DNA from 4 places in the Tessaracoccus palaemonis genome. Region 1 is predicted to be linked to each of the others. Evidence: predicted binding sites of a transcription regulator. Region 1 holds the regulator's gene; each other region holds the start of a gene.
The links. The regulator LexA, encoded in region 1, represses DNA repair genes until DNA is damaged. The targets are predictions, from matches to a motif close to TCGAACANNTGTTCGA.

Region 2: a site for LexA is predicted at 1,468-1,483, ahead of KDB89_RS06615 (HNH endonuclease signature motif containing protein). Genes of this name have one in related genera too.
Region 3: a site for LexA is predicted at 1,770-1,785, ahead of KDB89_RS02865 (HNH endonuclease signature motif containing protein). Genes of this name have one in related genera too.
Region 4: a site for LexA is predicted at 1,347-1,362, ahead of KDB89_RS01590 (HNH endonuclease signature motif containing protein). Genes of this name have one in related genera too.

The regions. Positions count from the first base shown of each region.
Region 1 covers NZ_CP079216.1:1,275,656-1,279,113, forward strand. The annotation lists gene KDB89_RS05735 (ATP-dependent DNA helicase) at 1-1,816, shown strand, start outside; gene lexA (transcriptional repressor LexA) at 1,820-2,584, opposite strand; gene KDB89_RS05745 (hypothetical protein) at 2,795-3,136, shown strand; gene nrdR (transcriptional regulator NrdR) at 3,287-3,458, shown strand, end outside.
Region 2 covers NZ_CP079216.1:1,471,954-1,475,411, forward strand. The annotation lists gene KDB89_RS06610 (formate/nitrite transporter family protein) at 1-88, shown strand, start outside; gene KDB89_RS06615 (HNH endonuclease signature motif containing protein) at 256-1,461, opposite strand; gene dnaE (DNA polymerase III subunit alpha) at 1,704-3,458, shown strand, end outside.
Region 3 covers NZ_CP079216.1:674,791-678,248, reverse strand. The annotation lists gene KDB89_RS02885 (phosphoenolpyruvate--protein phosphotransferase) at 1-478, shown strand, start outside; gene KDB89_RS02880 (hypothetical protein) at 512-799, opposite strand; gene KDB89_RS02875 (hypothetical protein) at 822-1,280, shown strand; tRNA gene KDB89_RS02870 (tRNA-Gln) at 1,542-1,623, opposite strand; gene KDB89_RS02865 (HNH endonuclease signature motif containing protein) at 1,792-2,997, shown strand; gene KDB89_RS02860 (DNA-3-methyladenine glycosylase I) at 3,148-3,458, shown strand, end outside.
Region 4 covers NZ_CP079216.1:371,597-375,054, forward strand. The annotation lists gene KDB89_RS14560 (alkylhydroperoxidase domain protein) at 1-91, shown strand, start outside; gene KDB89_RS01590 (HNH endonuclease signature motif containing protein) at 135-1,340, opposite strand; gene KDB89_RS01595 (type I restriction endonuclease subunit R) at 1,522-3,458, opposite strand, start outside.

The DNA of each region.
Region 1 (3,458 bases):
CGACCGGGACCGCGTCGTCGTCGCCACCGCGACCCTCGCCCTGCAGGCCCAGCTGGCCACCAAGGACATCCCCACGGCGCTCGACGCCGCGCAGGCCGTCACGGGGAAGAGGCCGAAGGCCGCCATCCTCAAGGGCCGCACCAACTACGCGTGCCTCTACAAGGTGCGCGGGGGCGGCCCGCTCGAGCAGGACTCGCTGCTCGGAGCCGAGTCCCTGGTCGAGGCCGCCGCCTCCGGCCGGGGCGACGACGTCGGACGGTTCGGCGCCGAGGTGCTCGCCCTGCGCGAGTGGGTCGAGGAGGAGGCCCAGCGCGAGGGGCTCGCCGACCGCGACGACGCGCCGTCGCACACGGCACGGGGCTGGGCGCAGGTGTCCATCCCCACGCGAGAATGCCTCGGCGTGGCCAGCTGCCCGTTCGGCAACGAGTGCTTCGTCGAGCGGTCCCGCGAGCAGGCCCGTGACGCCAGCCTCGTCATCACCAACCACGCGCTGCTCGCCATCAACGCCATGCACGGCGGCACCGTGCTGCCCGAGCACGCCGCGCTGATCGTCGACGAGGCGCACGAGCTCGTCAGCCGCATCACCACCGCCGCGACCGACGAACTGACGCCCGGACTGGTCGAGCGGACGGCGCGCCGCTGCCTGGCCTGGCTCGACGACGATCTCGGTGCGGACTTCCTGACGCAGGCCGACGACATCCGCGAGGCCCTCGACGAGTCTGAGGCCGGCCGGGTGACGGCCACGTCCGCGCCGCTCGTGCGCGCCGCCGAGGCGCTGCGCGACGTCGCACGCAGGGTTGTCAGCGCGCTCGGGAAGGGCGACGGCGACAAGAGTGCCCCCGACCCCGACCGGCAGCAGGCCGCCTCCGCAGCGCAGGAGGTCTTCGACGTCGCCGAACGCATCGCCAAGCTGGCCGACGTGGACGTCGTGTGGGTCTCCCACTCCGAGATCGTCGGGGCCGCCGCGTATGTCGCGCCGCTGAACGTCGCCGGGCTGCTGCGTGAGCAGGTGTTCGCCGAGACGCCGACGGTGCTGACGTCCGCCACCCTGTCGCTCGGCGGGTCCTTCGAGCCTGCTGCCGCAAGCGTCGGACTGAGGGCCGCGGACCGCGTGGCGGCCGGGGCCGAGGCACCCGACCCGCTCGCCTGGCGCGGGCTGGACGTCGGCTCGCCGTTCGACTACCGGCGCCAGGGCATCCTGTACGTGGCGAGGAAGGGCCCCGAGCCCGGCCGCGACGGGCTGCGGGAGGAGACGCTCAGGGAGATCGCCCAGCTCATGTGGGCCGCCGGCGGGCGCACGCTCGGGCTGTTCGCGTCGCGGCGCGCGGCCGAGCAGGCTGCCGAGTGGTGCCGCCGTGAGCTGCCGGACCTGACGATCCTGTGCCAGGGCGACGCGCAGCTCTCGGAGCTGACCGCGCGCTTCGCGGCGGAGCAGGACACGAGCCTGTTCGGCACCATGTCGCTGTGGCAGGGGGTTGACGTGCCGGGGGAGACGTGCCAGCTCGTCATCATCGACAAGATCCCGTTCCCACGCCCCGACGACCCGCTCATGCAGGCCAGGAAGAGGGCGGTCGACGACGCGGGCGGCAACGGCTTCATGTCGGTCGCCGCGACGCACGCCGCCCTGCTGTTCGCGCAGGGCACCGGGCGCCTGATCCGACGCTCGACGGACCGAGGCGTCGTCGCGGTGCTGGATCCGCGGCTGGTCACCAAGCGCTACGGGTCGTTCCTGAAGTCGTCCCTGCCCGACTTCTGGCTGACCACCGACGGCGACGTCGCCGTCCAGGCGTTGCGCAGGCTCCGCGGCGAGGAGTAGCGCTCAGAGTCGGCGCATGACGGCGACGACCTTGCCCATGATGCTGGCGTGCGTGCCGTCGATGGGGGAGTAGTCGGGGTTGTGCGGCAGCAGCCACACGTGCCCGTCTTTGCGCTGGAACGTCTTGACGGTGGCCTCGTCGTCGAGGAGCGCGGCGACGATGTCTCCGTTGACGGCGTCGCTCTGCTGCCGGACCACGACCCAGTCCCCGTCGCAGATGGCGGCGTCGATCATCGAGTCGCCCCGGACCTCGAGCATGAAGACCGTGCCCTCTCCGACCAGCTGCTTCGGCAGCGCGAAGACGTCCTCGATCTCCTGCTCGGCGAGGATCGGCCCGCCGGCGGCGATGCGGCCGACCAGCGGTGTGGGGACCGACGGGGCCGTCGAGTCGTAGGACTGCTCCGGCGTCAGGGCTGCTCCCAGCCCCGGGGCGGGCGTCTCGACGCCGGTCTCGTCGTCGGGCAGCTTCACGACCATCGCGCGGGGGCGGTTGGGGTCGCGACGCAGGAAGCCCTTGTCCTCGAGGACCTTCAGCTGGTGGCTGACGGACGAGGTGGACGCCATGCCTGCGCGCTTGGCGATCTCGCGGATGCTCGGCGGGTAGCCGACGGCCTCGATGGATTCGCGGATGACGCGCAGGATCGCGACCTGGCGCATCGTCAGCCCGTGTCGGTTCTCCGGGCCGTCGGGAAGCTCGGAGATGTCTCCGAGCTGGGTCCTCAGCTGGGCGTTACTCGGGCGTCCTCGGCGGGGGTTCGTGTCAGCCATGTACAGATGTTAGCCCCGCTCGGAACAGGTGTTCGATAAGACGCGCCGTGTCGTCGGATCAGAAACTGTCGGTGGCCCCTGTTTGAGTGATCCGTGTCGCAGCAGCGACACGCCGGAGAAGAAACTTCGAACAGCTGTTCCAATGTGGCCTCCGGCGGGTTATAGTTTGATTCGAACAGACGTTCTAGGCTTCACGAAGGGAGAGGTCCCATGACCGCTTCGACCACCACCTCGTTCACGGTTGTCGGCACCGGCGACCGTCGCCGCGTCGTCACCCCGGCCGGCCGGCCCGACCTCCGCCTGCCCCGCGCCCACGCGCCGCGCCCCGTCGCCCCTGGTCGCGTCGGCTCCGTGTCCTCCTGTGTTGCGCCCCGTGTCGAGGCGCCCGCCCCGTCGACCCTGTGGCTCAAGATCAAGGTGGCCGCCGTCGGCGCGCTGGCCATCGCCGGCGTGGCCGCCTCGGCGTCCTCGTTCATCGCCATGGCCCAGCCTGATCCGGCCACCGGGTATGTGGCCGGAGACCCCGCCTGGGCGCACGTCACGCAGCCCTGACGTGGCCGTGACGACCCGCTCGGCGGGTTGTCCACCGGCCCCTCCTGGCGTAGGATCACAACATCTAGTGGCCATGACGCGCTTTGACCCCATAACTTGTGTTATTTCGTCGAGTGTGCCTGCCCGTGACCTACGACGACTGGACCGCACATGCACTGCCCGTTCTGCCGGCACGCCGACACCAAGGTGTCGGACTCCCGTGCGACGGAGGATGGCTCCGCCATCCGCCGCCGGCGGGTATGCCCGGCGTGCGGGCGGAAGTTCACCACGGTCGAGCAGATCGTGCTCACGGTCGTGAAGCGGTCGGGCGTCGTCGAGCCGT
Region 2 (3,458 bases), 200 kb from region 1:
GCTCGGCAACTTCGTCGGCGGCGGGGTCCTGATCGGCTTCTACTACGCCTTCCTCAACGACCCCCGGCGGGGACGCACCACCGACTGAGGCCCGGGCGCGGGCCGGGGACCCAGGCGTGTGGGGTGAGGTCCCCATCGCCCCGGGGCGTCGGACCCATATACACCCCAGATTCTCGTAGAACCCGGCAGGCTCATGACAGTCGAGGGTGTGGCCGGGTTCGGATCCGACGGATGGGGGAGTCTCCGGTCGGTGGTTCAGCCGGTGGGGCGGAAGTTGATGGAGGTGGTGTCCATGATCCAGCCGCGGATCGGCTGCTTCTCGGGCGGCGGATGAGTCGGCGGGGGTATCTGGTCGGGGATGTCGCGTTCGATGGGCAGCCCGTGGCGGTTCGTGAACCGCAGCCCGGCCGGGGCACCGGGATCACCGGCGATGGTGAACTCTCCCTGGTGGTGTTCCCGGTGATGCCTGGAACACAACGAGATCAACGTGTCCATGTCCGTGGGACCACCCTCGGACCAGTGATGCAGGTGGTGGTTCTCCAGGAACCCGGCGACGGTGCAGCCCGGGAACCGGCAGCCACCGTCACGATCCTCGATCAACCGCCTGGTCCGCTCCGGCACGATCCGCATACTCCGGCCCACCGAGACCGGCTTCGCATCCCGGGTCCAGACAGGCTTCAGCGTGCCGTCGCAGGTCAGCTTCTTCATCAGCCGTGACGGCAACGAGCCACGTTTGTTGATCCACCCGTTCCCGTCGGCATCCAGATGCACCAGCACCCGGTAATGCTCCCGGCGGGACGCCGGCCGGGCCTGATGCAGGCTGCGCGACGCGCACTCCACCAGCCCGTCCGCCAGCGTCGCGTCCGGGTCCCCAGCGGTGAACAGCGCGTCCTTGGCTTCACGGATGGCCTGCTCCACCAGCGCCCCGTCCAGCGGGTTCGCGTCGAACCGCAACACGAACCGCCCCTCCTGGAGGCTCATCTGCAGTCTGGGTGCGTCGTCGACCGGCGCCACGGGCTCGGGAGGATCCTCGACCGGTCCCGGGGTGCCGGGCTCGAACAGGTACTTCGGCAACACGCGGCGCAACTGCGACACCGTCGCGGCCTCCACGAACTCGGTGACCGATTCGGCATAGGCGGCCGGCACATGGCGGGCGACGACGACCATCTGATCCAGACTCACGGTCCCCCGCGCGAGGCGGGCCTCCAACTCGGGGAAGTCGCCCTTCCGGCGAGCGACGGCCACGATGTCGGCGGCGCGGGAGGGGGAGACGGCTGTCATCAGTTGCAGCCAGTGCTCAGGGGACTTGATCCCGCCGCCGGACCAGCAGTTGGTTTCCAGCACCTCGACCATCAGATCCACCAGATCGGCGTTGAGTTGGGCGGCCTGGCCCGCGATGACGCCCGCGCGGCGGGAGGCGACCTCCCATGCGTCCGCTCCGGCGTCCCTCAACGAATCCATGTCTAATCATACACCCGTACGAATCCAAGGACGAGGGTTCCCACCCCCGAAAACCGTTCAAAGTCCGGCCCGCTTAGCGGCAGGCCGACTCGGCACCAGGTGGTTGGCTCGATCGTGAAGGGTGCCCGGCCGGGTGTCCGGCCGTCGCGGCGGGACGGGTAAGGTGGGGCCGGAGCGCGCATCTCTAGGAGGACTCGTTGTCGGATTCGTTCGTCCACCTGCACTGCCACACCGAGTTCTCCATGCTGGACGGTGCGGCCAGGGTCAAGGACCTCTTCAGCGGAGCCGAGCAGATGAAGATGCCGGCGCTGGCGATCACCGACCACGGCAACCTGTACGGGGCCTACGAGTTCTACAAGGCGTCCAAGGCCTTCGATGTGAAGCCCATCATCGGGCTCGAGGCGTACCTGACGCCCCGCACGCACCGCTCCGAGCGAAAGCGGGTCCAGTTCGGCGACGGCACGGGCGACGACGTCGCCTCCAAGGGCGCCTACACCCACATGACGATGTGGGCGGCCGACAAGGTCGGCATGCACAACCTTTTCAAGCTGTCGACGTACTCGTCCCTGGAGGGCTTCTTCTACAAGCCTCGCGCCGACCGGGAGCTCCTCAACACCTATGGCAAGGGGCTGATCGCCACCACCGGCTGCCCGTCCGGCGAGGTCCAGACGTTCCTCCGGCTCGGCCAGTACGACAACGCCGTGGCCGCCGCCGCCGAGTTCCGCGACATCTTCGGCGAGGGCAACTTCTACGTCGAGCTGATGGACCACGGCCTCGAGATCGAGACCCGGGTGCGTCAGGGCCTGCTGCAGGTCGCCAGGGACCTGAGCCTGCCGCTGGTCGCCACCAACGACCTCCACTACGTGCACGCCGACGACGCCGACTCGCACGACACCCTGCTGTGCGTCTCCGCCGGCTCCCGCAAGGCGCAGGCGGACCGGTTCCGCTTCGACGGCAACGGCTACTACCTCAAGAGCCCCGAGGAGATGCGGCACCTCTTCCGCGAGTTCCCCGAGGCCTGCGACAATACCCTGGCGATCGCCGAGCGCGTCGAGACGAGCTTCGACGAGGGCATCGGCACGTACATGCCGCGCTTCGATGTCCCCGAGGGGGAGACCGAGGAGTCCTGGTTCCGGAAGGAGGTCGACCGGGGACTGCACTTCCGCTACCCGAACGGCATCCCCCGGGAGGTCCTCGACCGTGCCGAGTTCGAGACCGGGATCATCGTCCAGATGGGCTTCTCCGGCTACTTCCTCGTCGTCGCGGACTTCATCAACTGGGCCAAGCACAACGGGGTCCGCGTCGGCCCCGGCCGAGGCTCCGGAGCTGGCTCGATGTGCGCGTACGCCATGCGCATCACCGACCTCGACCCGCTCGAGCACGGCCTGCTCTTCGAGCGCTTCCTCAACCCCGAGCGCGTCTCGATGCCCGACTTCGACATCGACTTCGACGACCGCCGCCGCGGCGAGGTCATCACCTACGTCACCGAGAAGTACGGCAGCGAGTACGTCGCGCAGATCATCACATACGGCTCCATCAAGGCGAAGGCCGCCGTCAAGGACGCCGCCCGCGTGCTCGACATGCCCTTCGCCATCGGTGAGCAGATCACCAAGGCCATGCCCCCGGACGTGATGGGCAAGGGTGTCCCGCTCGGCGACCTCTTCAACGAGGAACACAAGCGCTACGCCGAGGGCGCCGAGTTCCGCGAGCTCTACCAGTCCAACGCCGACGTGCGCACGGTGGTCGACACAGCCCGCGGCATCGAGGGCCTGAAGCGCCAGTGGGGCGTGCACGCCGCCGGCGTCATCATGAGCCGGGCCCCCATCGCCGACGTCGTGCCGCTCATGAAGCGCGAGGCCGACGGCGCGATCATCACGCAGTTCGACTACCCGGGCTGCGAGTCCCTCGGCCTGATCAAGATGGACTTCCTGGGCCTGCGCAACCTCACGGTGCTGGCCGACGCGCTGCACAACATCGAGCTGAACCGTGGCACCGAG
Region 3 (3,458 bases), 600 kb from region 1:
CCGGGCGGCCGGGCTGCCCACCGTGGGCACGATGATCGAGGTACCTGCAGCCGCCCTGCGGTCGGGGCAGGTGCTCGCGGACTGCGACTTCGCCTCCATCGGGACCAACGACCTGAGCCAGTACCTGTTTGCGGCGGACCGCATGGACGGGCGTCTCGCCCCTCTGCTCAGCGGTTGGCAGCCTGCGCTCTGGTCCACCATCCGAGCCTGCGTCGACGGCGCGGACGGCAAGCCTGTCGGGATCTGTGGCGAGATCGCCGGGGACCCGCTGCTTGCACTCGTGGCCACCGGGGCAGGCGTCTCCTCCCTCTCCATGGCAACGGCGAGAACCGGCCTGGTCAGGGCCGCCCTGCGCCGCCACGACCTCGCCACCTGCACCGCCATGCTGCAGGCCGTCCTGGAGTCGGCCTCGCCGGAGGAGGCACGCCACGCCGTCATGGCGCTGGTGGACAAGGACCTGGCAGCGGTGCTGGCCTGACACATCACATGGCTCCCCGGGTAGGAGCCATGACTAGACCGGCTCGTGCGTCTTCAGCCACTCATCGCGCAGGGCTTCGACCTGCTCCATCGTCGCGTGCATCGCGTCGATGCGGGCGTAGTCGATCATAGTGTCCCGCTTCTGGGTGCTGGTCCCTTGACGCGCAAGGTAGTGGAGTAGCGGCTGGGCGTGCTCGACACAGAGCATCATGACTGCGCGGACGGAGCCGGTCGACACGACATACTGGTCGACCTCGGTCGATGGGGAGGGTCGCTTCTCGTCCACGCAATCGTCGCAGACGGTGAGGGTTACGGTTGCCATGACAAGATGCTTTCATAGTGGCATGAAAGCTTCAAACAACAAGAAGGGGCCTGGTCGTTCCAAGATGCAGGATGTCGCCGAGTTTCGGCGTTGGCACTCCGAGGGACGCTCCTACAAGTGGATGCAGGCCGAGTACAAGCACAAGTACGGGCTCGATGTGACGACCGGCATGTTCGGCAACTGGGCCAATCGACTCAACCTGCCCAAGCGCTCGCTGGGCACCGCCGAGCTGCCCTGGCGGATTCGGCATGACCACCGCATGAAGACTGAGTCCGCAATGGCTTGGGCCTATGCCCGAGAGCAGGCCGGGATGCCCGTCCGTCTGGAGACGCTCGCCAGATATCAGGCGTGGAAGACGTACATCCAGAGTCACGGCTGGGTTCTGCACTACGACCCAAACACTGAGCAGGGCTTCTTTCTGGTCGACGCCCGACCTGGGATCGACAAGGGAGTCGTGCGAGAGCGTGTTGACGAGGACTGACCTACAATGCAAGAGACCCCCAGGAACGCAAGTTGCTCCTGGGTGTCTTTGTTGTTTCCTGCCACAACAGTGCGTCGGACATATCCCTCGCGCCCCATGTACTCGTTGAGCGTCATGCTCGGCCGGGCCACTCGGCGCCCTGCGCCCCGCTGGCTGGGGCTCAGGTGGGGCAATTGACCGCGAAAGATAGGGTCTGATGCCCATTCCCGGAGGGTGCTCCTACGCCTGACTGCGCCTGAAGGAGCGTTCAAGGCATGAAGATGGCTCCCCGGGTAGGAGTCGAACCTACTTCGCTTTTCCTGATTCAAAGTCAGGCGGGCCCTGCCGAAAGACCAACCGGGGATCGGTCCACGAAGGACCAGGCACGAGTCTAGGCCACCTCGGGCACGGGTGTGGCGCGGCCCGCCGTCGGTGGGCGACTCGCCACGCAGAGGGCGGACCGGTGGGAGGTTGAACGGTTTTCGGGGGTGGGAACCCTTGTTCCTGGATTCGTACGGGTGTATGATTAGATATGGATTCGTTGAGGGACGCCGGAGCCGACGCATGGGAGGTCGCCTCCCGCCGCGCGGGCGTCATCGCGGGCCAGGCCGCCCAACTCAACGCCGATCTGGTGGATCTGATGGTCGAGGTGCTGGAAACCAACTGCTGGTCCGGCGGCGGGATCAAGTCCCCTGAGCACTGGCTGCAACTGATGACAGCCGTCTCCCCCTCCCGCGCCGCCGACATCGTGGCCGTCGCCCGCAGGAAGGGCGACTTCCCCGAGTTGGAGGCACGCCTCGCGCGGGGGACCGTGAGTCTGGATCAGCTGGTCGTCGTCGCCCGCCACGTGCCGGCCGCCTATGCCGAATCGGTCACCGAGTTCGTGCAGGCCGCGACCGTGTCACAGCTACGCCGCGTGTTGCCGAAGTACCTGTTCGAGCCCGGCACCCCCGGACCGGTGGAGGATCCTCCCGAGCCCGTGGCGCCGGTCGACGACGCACCCCGACTGCAGATGAGCCTCCACGACGGGAGGTTCGTGCTGCGGTTCGACGCGAACCCCCTCGAAGGGGCCCTGATCGAACAGGCCCTCCGCGAAGCGAAGGATGCGCTGTTCACCGCCGGCGACCCCGACGCGACGCTGGCGGACGGGCTGGTGGAGTGCGCGTCGCGGAGTCTGCATCAGGCCCGGCCGGCGTCTCGCAGGGAGCATTACCGGGTGCTGGTGCATCTGGATGCGGACGGGAACGGCTGGATCAACAAGAAGGCCGCGTTGCCGTCACGGCTGATGAAGAAGCTGACCTGCGACGGGACGCTGAAGCCTGTGTGGACCCGGGACGCGAAGCCGGTCTCGGTGGGGCGGAGTATGCGGATCGTGCCGGAGCGGACCAGGCGGTTGATCGAGGATCGTGACGGGGGCTGCCGGTTCCCGGGCTGCACGGTGACGGGGTTCCTGGAGAACCACCACCTGCATCACTGGTCCGAGGGTGGTCCCACGGACATCGACACGTTGATCTCGTTGTGTTCCAGGCATCACCGGGAACACCACCAGGGAGAGTTCACCATCGCCGGTGACCCGGGCACCCCGGCCGGGCTGCGTTTCACGAACCGTCACGGGCTGCCCATCGAACGCGACATCCCCGACCAGATACCCCCGCCGGATCATCCGCCGCCCGAGAAACAGCCGATCCGCGGCTGGATCATGGACACCACCTCCATCACCTTCCGCCCCACCGGCTGAACCACCAACCGACACCCCTCCGACCGCAGGATCCGAACCCCGGCTCACCCTCGACTGTGACGAGCCAGTTATCCACAGCCGGGCGCGGTGGCGGCATCTCGTCGGAGCCGGATGGAATAGTTGGCCTCCCCGACGAGCCAAGGAGTGACCATGGACAGGCAGCGCTGCTTCGGATCCGGCGACCCGCTGTACGAGGCGTACCACGACGAGGAGTGGGGCCGCCCGGTCGACGACACCCCCGACGAACGTGCCCTGTTCGAGCGGGTCGCACTCGAGGGCTTCCAGGCCGGGCTCAGCTGGATCACGGTGCTCCGCAAGCGACCCGCGTTCCGCGCCGCCTTCCGCGACTTCTCGCCGTCCGCGGTGGCGGCCTTCGACGACGAGGACGTGGCGAGGCTGATGGCTGACGAGGGCATCGTCCGCAACCGGTTGAAGGTAGCGGCCGCCATCGGCAATGCGCG
Region 4 (3,458 bases), 900 kb from region 1:
CTTCAGCTGGGCGAACCGCCTCATGCTGAGCCTCGGCGAGCCGACCGACGCCGCGCGTCGCCGAGCCCGACGCCGGGCTCAGCCCGACTGAATGAAAGCGGATCCGACGGATGGGGGAGGCTCCGGTCGGTTGTTCAGCCGGTGGGGCGGAAGTTGATGGAGGTGGTGTCCATGATCCAGCCGCGGATCGGTTGTTTCTCGGGTGGCGGATGAGTCGGCGGGGGTATCTGGTCGGGGATGTCGCGTTCGATGGCCAGTCCGTGGCGGTTGGTGAACCGCAGCCCGGCCGGGGCACCGGGGTCGCCGTCGATGGTGAACTCTCCCTGGTGGTGTTCCCGGTGATGCCTGGAACACAACGAGATCAACGTGTCGATGTCGGTGGGGCCACCCTCGGACCAGTGATAGAGGTGGTGATTCTCCAGGAACCCGGCGACGGTGCAGCCCGGGAACCGGCAGCCGCCGTCGCGGTCCTCGATGAGCCGCCTGGTGCGTTCGGGCACGATCCGCATGCTCCGTCCCACGGAGACGGGTTTCGCATCCTTGGTCCAGACGGGTTTCAGGGTCCCGTCGCAGGTCAGCTTCTTCATCAGCCGTGACGGCAACGAGCCACGTTTGTTGATCCACCCGTTCCCGTCGGCATCCAGATGCACCAGCACTCGGTAATGCTCCCGGCGGGACGCCGGCGAAGCCTGATGCAGACTCCGCGACGCGCACTCCACCAGCCCGTCGGCCAGGGTCGCTTCGGTGTCGCCGGCGGTGAACAGCGCGTCCTTGGCCTCCCGGATGGCCTGCTCCACCAGCGCCCCGTCCAGCGGGTTCGCGTCGAACCGCAACACGAACCGCCCCTCCTGGAGGCTCATCTGCAGTCTGGGTGCGTCATCGACCGGCGCCACGGGCTCGGGAGGATCGGCCACCGGCCCCGGCGTGCCGGGTTCGAACAGGTACTTCGGCAACACGCGGCGTAGCTGTGACACGGTCGCGGCCTGCACGAACTCGGTCACCGATTCGGCATACTCGGTGGGCACGTGGCGGGCGACGACGACCATCTGATCCAGACTCACCGTCCCCCGGGCCAGGCGGGCCTCCAACTCGGGGAAGTCGCCCTTCCTGCGAGCGACGGCCACGATGTCGGCGGCGCGGGAGGGGGAGACGGCGGTCATCAACTGCAGCCAGTGCTCAGGGGACCTGATCCCGCCACCGGACCAGCAGTTGGTCTCCAGCACCTCGACCATCAGGTCCACCAGATCGGCGTTGAGTTGCGCGGCCTGGCCCGCGATGACGCCCGCACGGCGGGAGGCGACCTCCCACGCATCGGCTCCGGCGTCCCTCAACGAATCCATATCTAATCATACACCCGTACGAATCCAGGAACAAGGGTTCCCACCCCCGAAAACCGTTCAAAGTCCCGCCGGTCCGCCCTCGGCATCCGCGACCTCGCCGACCGGGTCGCGAGATCACCACTCGAACCCGGAGGACCTAGACCCCCACACCCTCAAGTGCGATGGGCCCGCAATCCTCCGGCTACTTCGCTCCGCTGAAGTGCTCGTAGAGCATGGCGGGCAGGGCCTTGGACAGCTCGGCCAGCAGCGCAGCGTCATGGAAGATGTCGTCGACCAGTAGCGGGGTCTGCTCGCGGACGTCCATGAGGACGTCCATGAACACCTTGCCGAGGGTAGGGGATTCGGCGAACTGCTGCGGGGTGTTGGCGGCTGCCTGTTGCGCGAGTCCCTGGTGGTGGGCGAGGTTGACGACGATGTTGGACATGGCGCCTGCGACGACGTCGGTGCCGTAGGTGTCGCCGAAGCGTTCGTTGAGTTTGACGATGATGGCTTCGAGTTCGCTGCGGTGCTTCTCGTGGATGGTGCCGGAGCCGACGGCGGTGATGGGGTCGAGGCCCGCTCCCTGCTCAAGGTTCAGCTTCACGGCTGCGCCTTTGCTGATGGTGTAGTCGGTGAGCTGGACCTGGGAGATGTCGATGGGATCTTCGTAGGTGGCGGTCGACAGTTGCGGGAGGATCCGGCGGAGGAAGTAGTACAGGCGGGGCAGTGAGGTGTCTTCCAGGTTGCGGGCCTGGGAGATGAAGTCGTAGAACTTCACGAAGGCGGCCGCGTCGGACTTGAACAGTTTCAGTTCGTCCTGCTCTGGCTGGTCGTCGTCGAGGACGGCGTTGGTCCACCTCTTGGAGAACCGGTCGACGGCGGGCGCGGTGGCCGCGGTGATGGCACTGTTCGCGTTGGCGCCACCCTTGTGGACGGCCTCGATGGCCTGCTCGACCTCGGAGGTGTCGTAGATGCCGGAGGCATCGAGCTTGGTCTTGAGGTCGTAGACGAGGTTCGGGTCGGTGGTGGCGGTGAGGGTGGCCTTGCGGTAGTACGGTTTGAACGCCTCGAGGACATCCTCGGGGTCATTGACGAAGTCCAGGACGAAGGTCTTGTCCTTGCCGGGGTAGGTGCGGTTCAGCCGGGACAGGGTCTGCACGGCCTGGACGCCGCCGAGTTTCTTGTCGACGTACATGGCGACGAGGCGGGGCTGGTCGAAGCCGGTCTGGTACTTCTCGGCGACGATCATCACGTTGTAGGTCGACGGCTTGAACGCTTCGGCGAGGTCGCCGGTCCACACGCCGGGGTTCTGGGTGTGTTCGGTGAGGTTCTCGCCGACGTCTTCGGGGTCGTCGACGGTGCCGGAGAACGCGACCAGTGCCTTCACACCGGGAATGTGGTTGTCGGTGACGTAGGCGTCGAGGTACTTCTTCCAGCGGACGGCTTCCTTGCGGGAGCCGGTCACGACCATCGCCTTGGCCTTCCCGTCGAGCAGCTTTGCGACGAAGCCGCAGAAGTGGTCGACGACGATCTTGGCTTTCTGCGAGATGTTCGTCGGGTGGAGCCGCACGTACTGCACAAGGGCCTTGACCGCGGTCGACTCGTCAACCTCACTGCCGGGGTTGTCGTAGTCGCCGCCGGGGTGCTGCAACTGCCAGGCCACCTTGTAGGGGGTGTAGTTGGTCAGCACGTCGAGGATGAACTGCTCCTCGATGGCCTGCTGCATCGAGTACAGGTCGAACGGCTCGGGCAGCGTGCCGCCTTCGGGGACGGTGCCGAACAGTTCGAGGGTCTTGGCCTTCGGGGTGGCGGTGAATGCGAAGTAGGAGATGTTCGGCGCGTGCGCGGTCACGGACTGCGCCCACTGCAGGTAGTCCTCGCTGCTGACCTCCGCCCCCTCGGCGACCTCCTTGAGTTCGTCGGGGGACAGGACCTTGGTCAGGGCACCTGCGGTGGAGCCGGTCTGGGAGGAGTGGGCCTCGTCGGCGATCACCGCGAACCGGCGACCCTTCAACTCGGGGGAGGTGTCGATCAGGTTGATCAGCGCCTCGAACGTCTGGATCGTGACGATCACGATCTGCTTGCCGCCCGTCAGCGCGGAGGCCAACGCGGCGGACTTCGACGAGTCCAGGCCGGCGG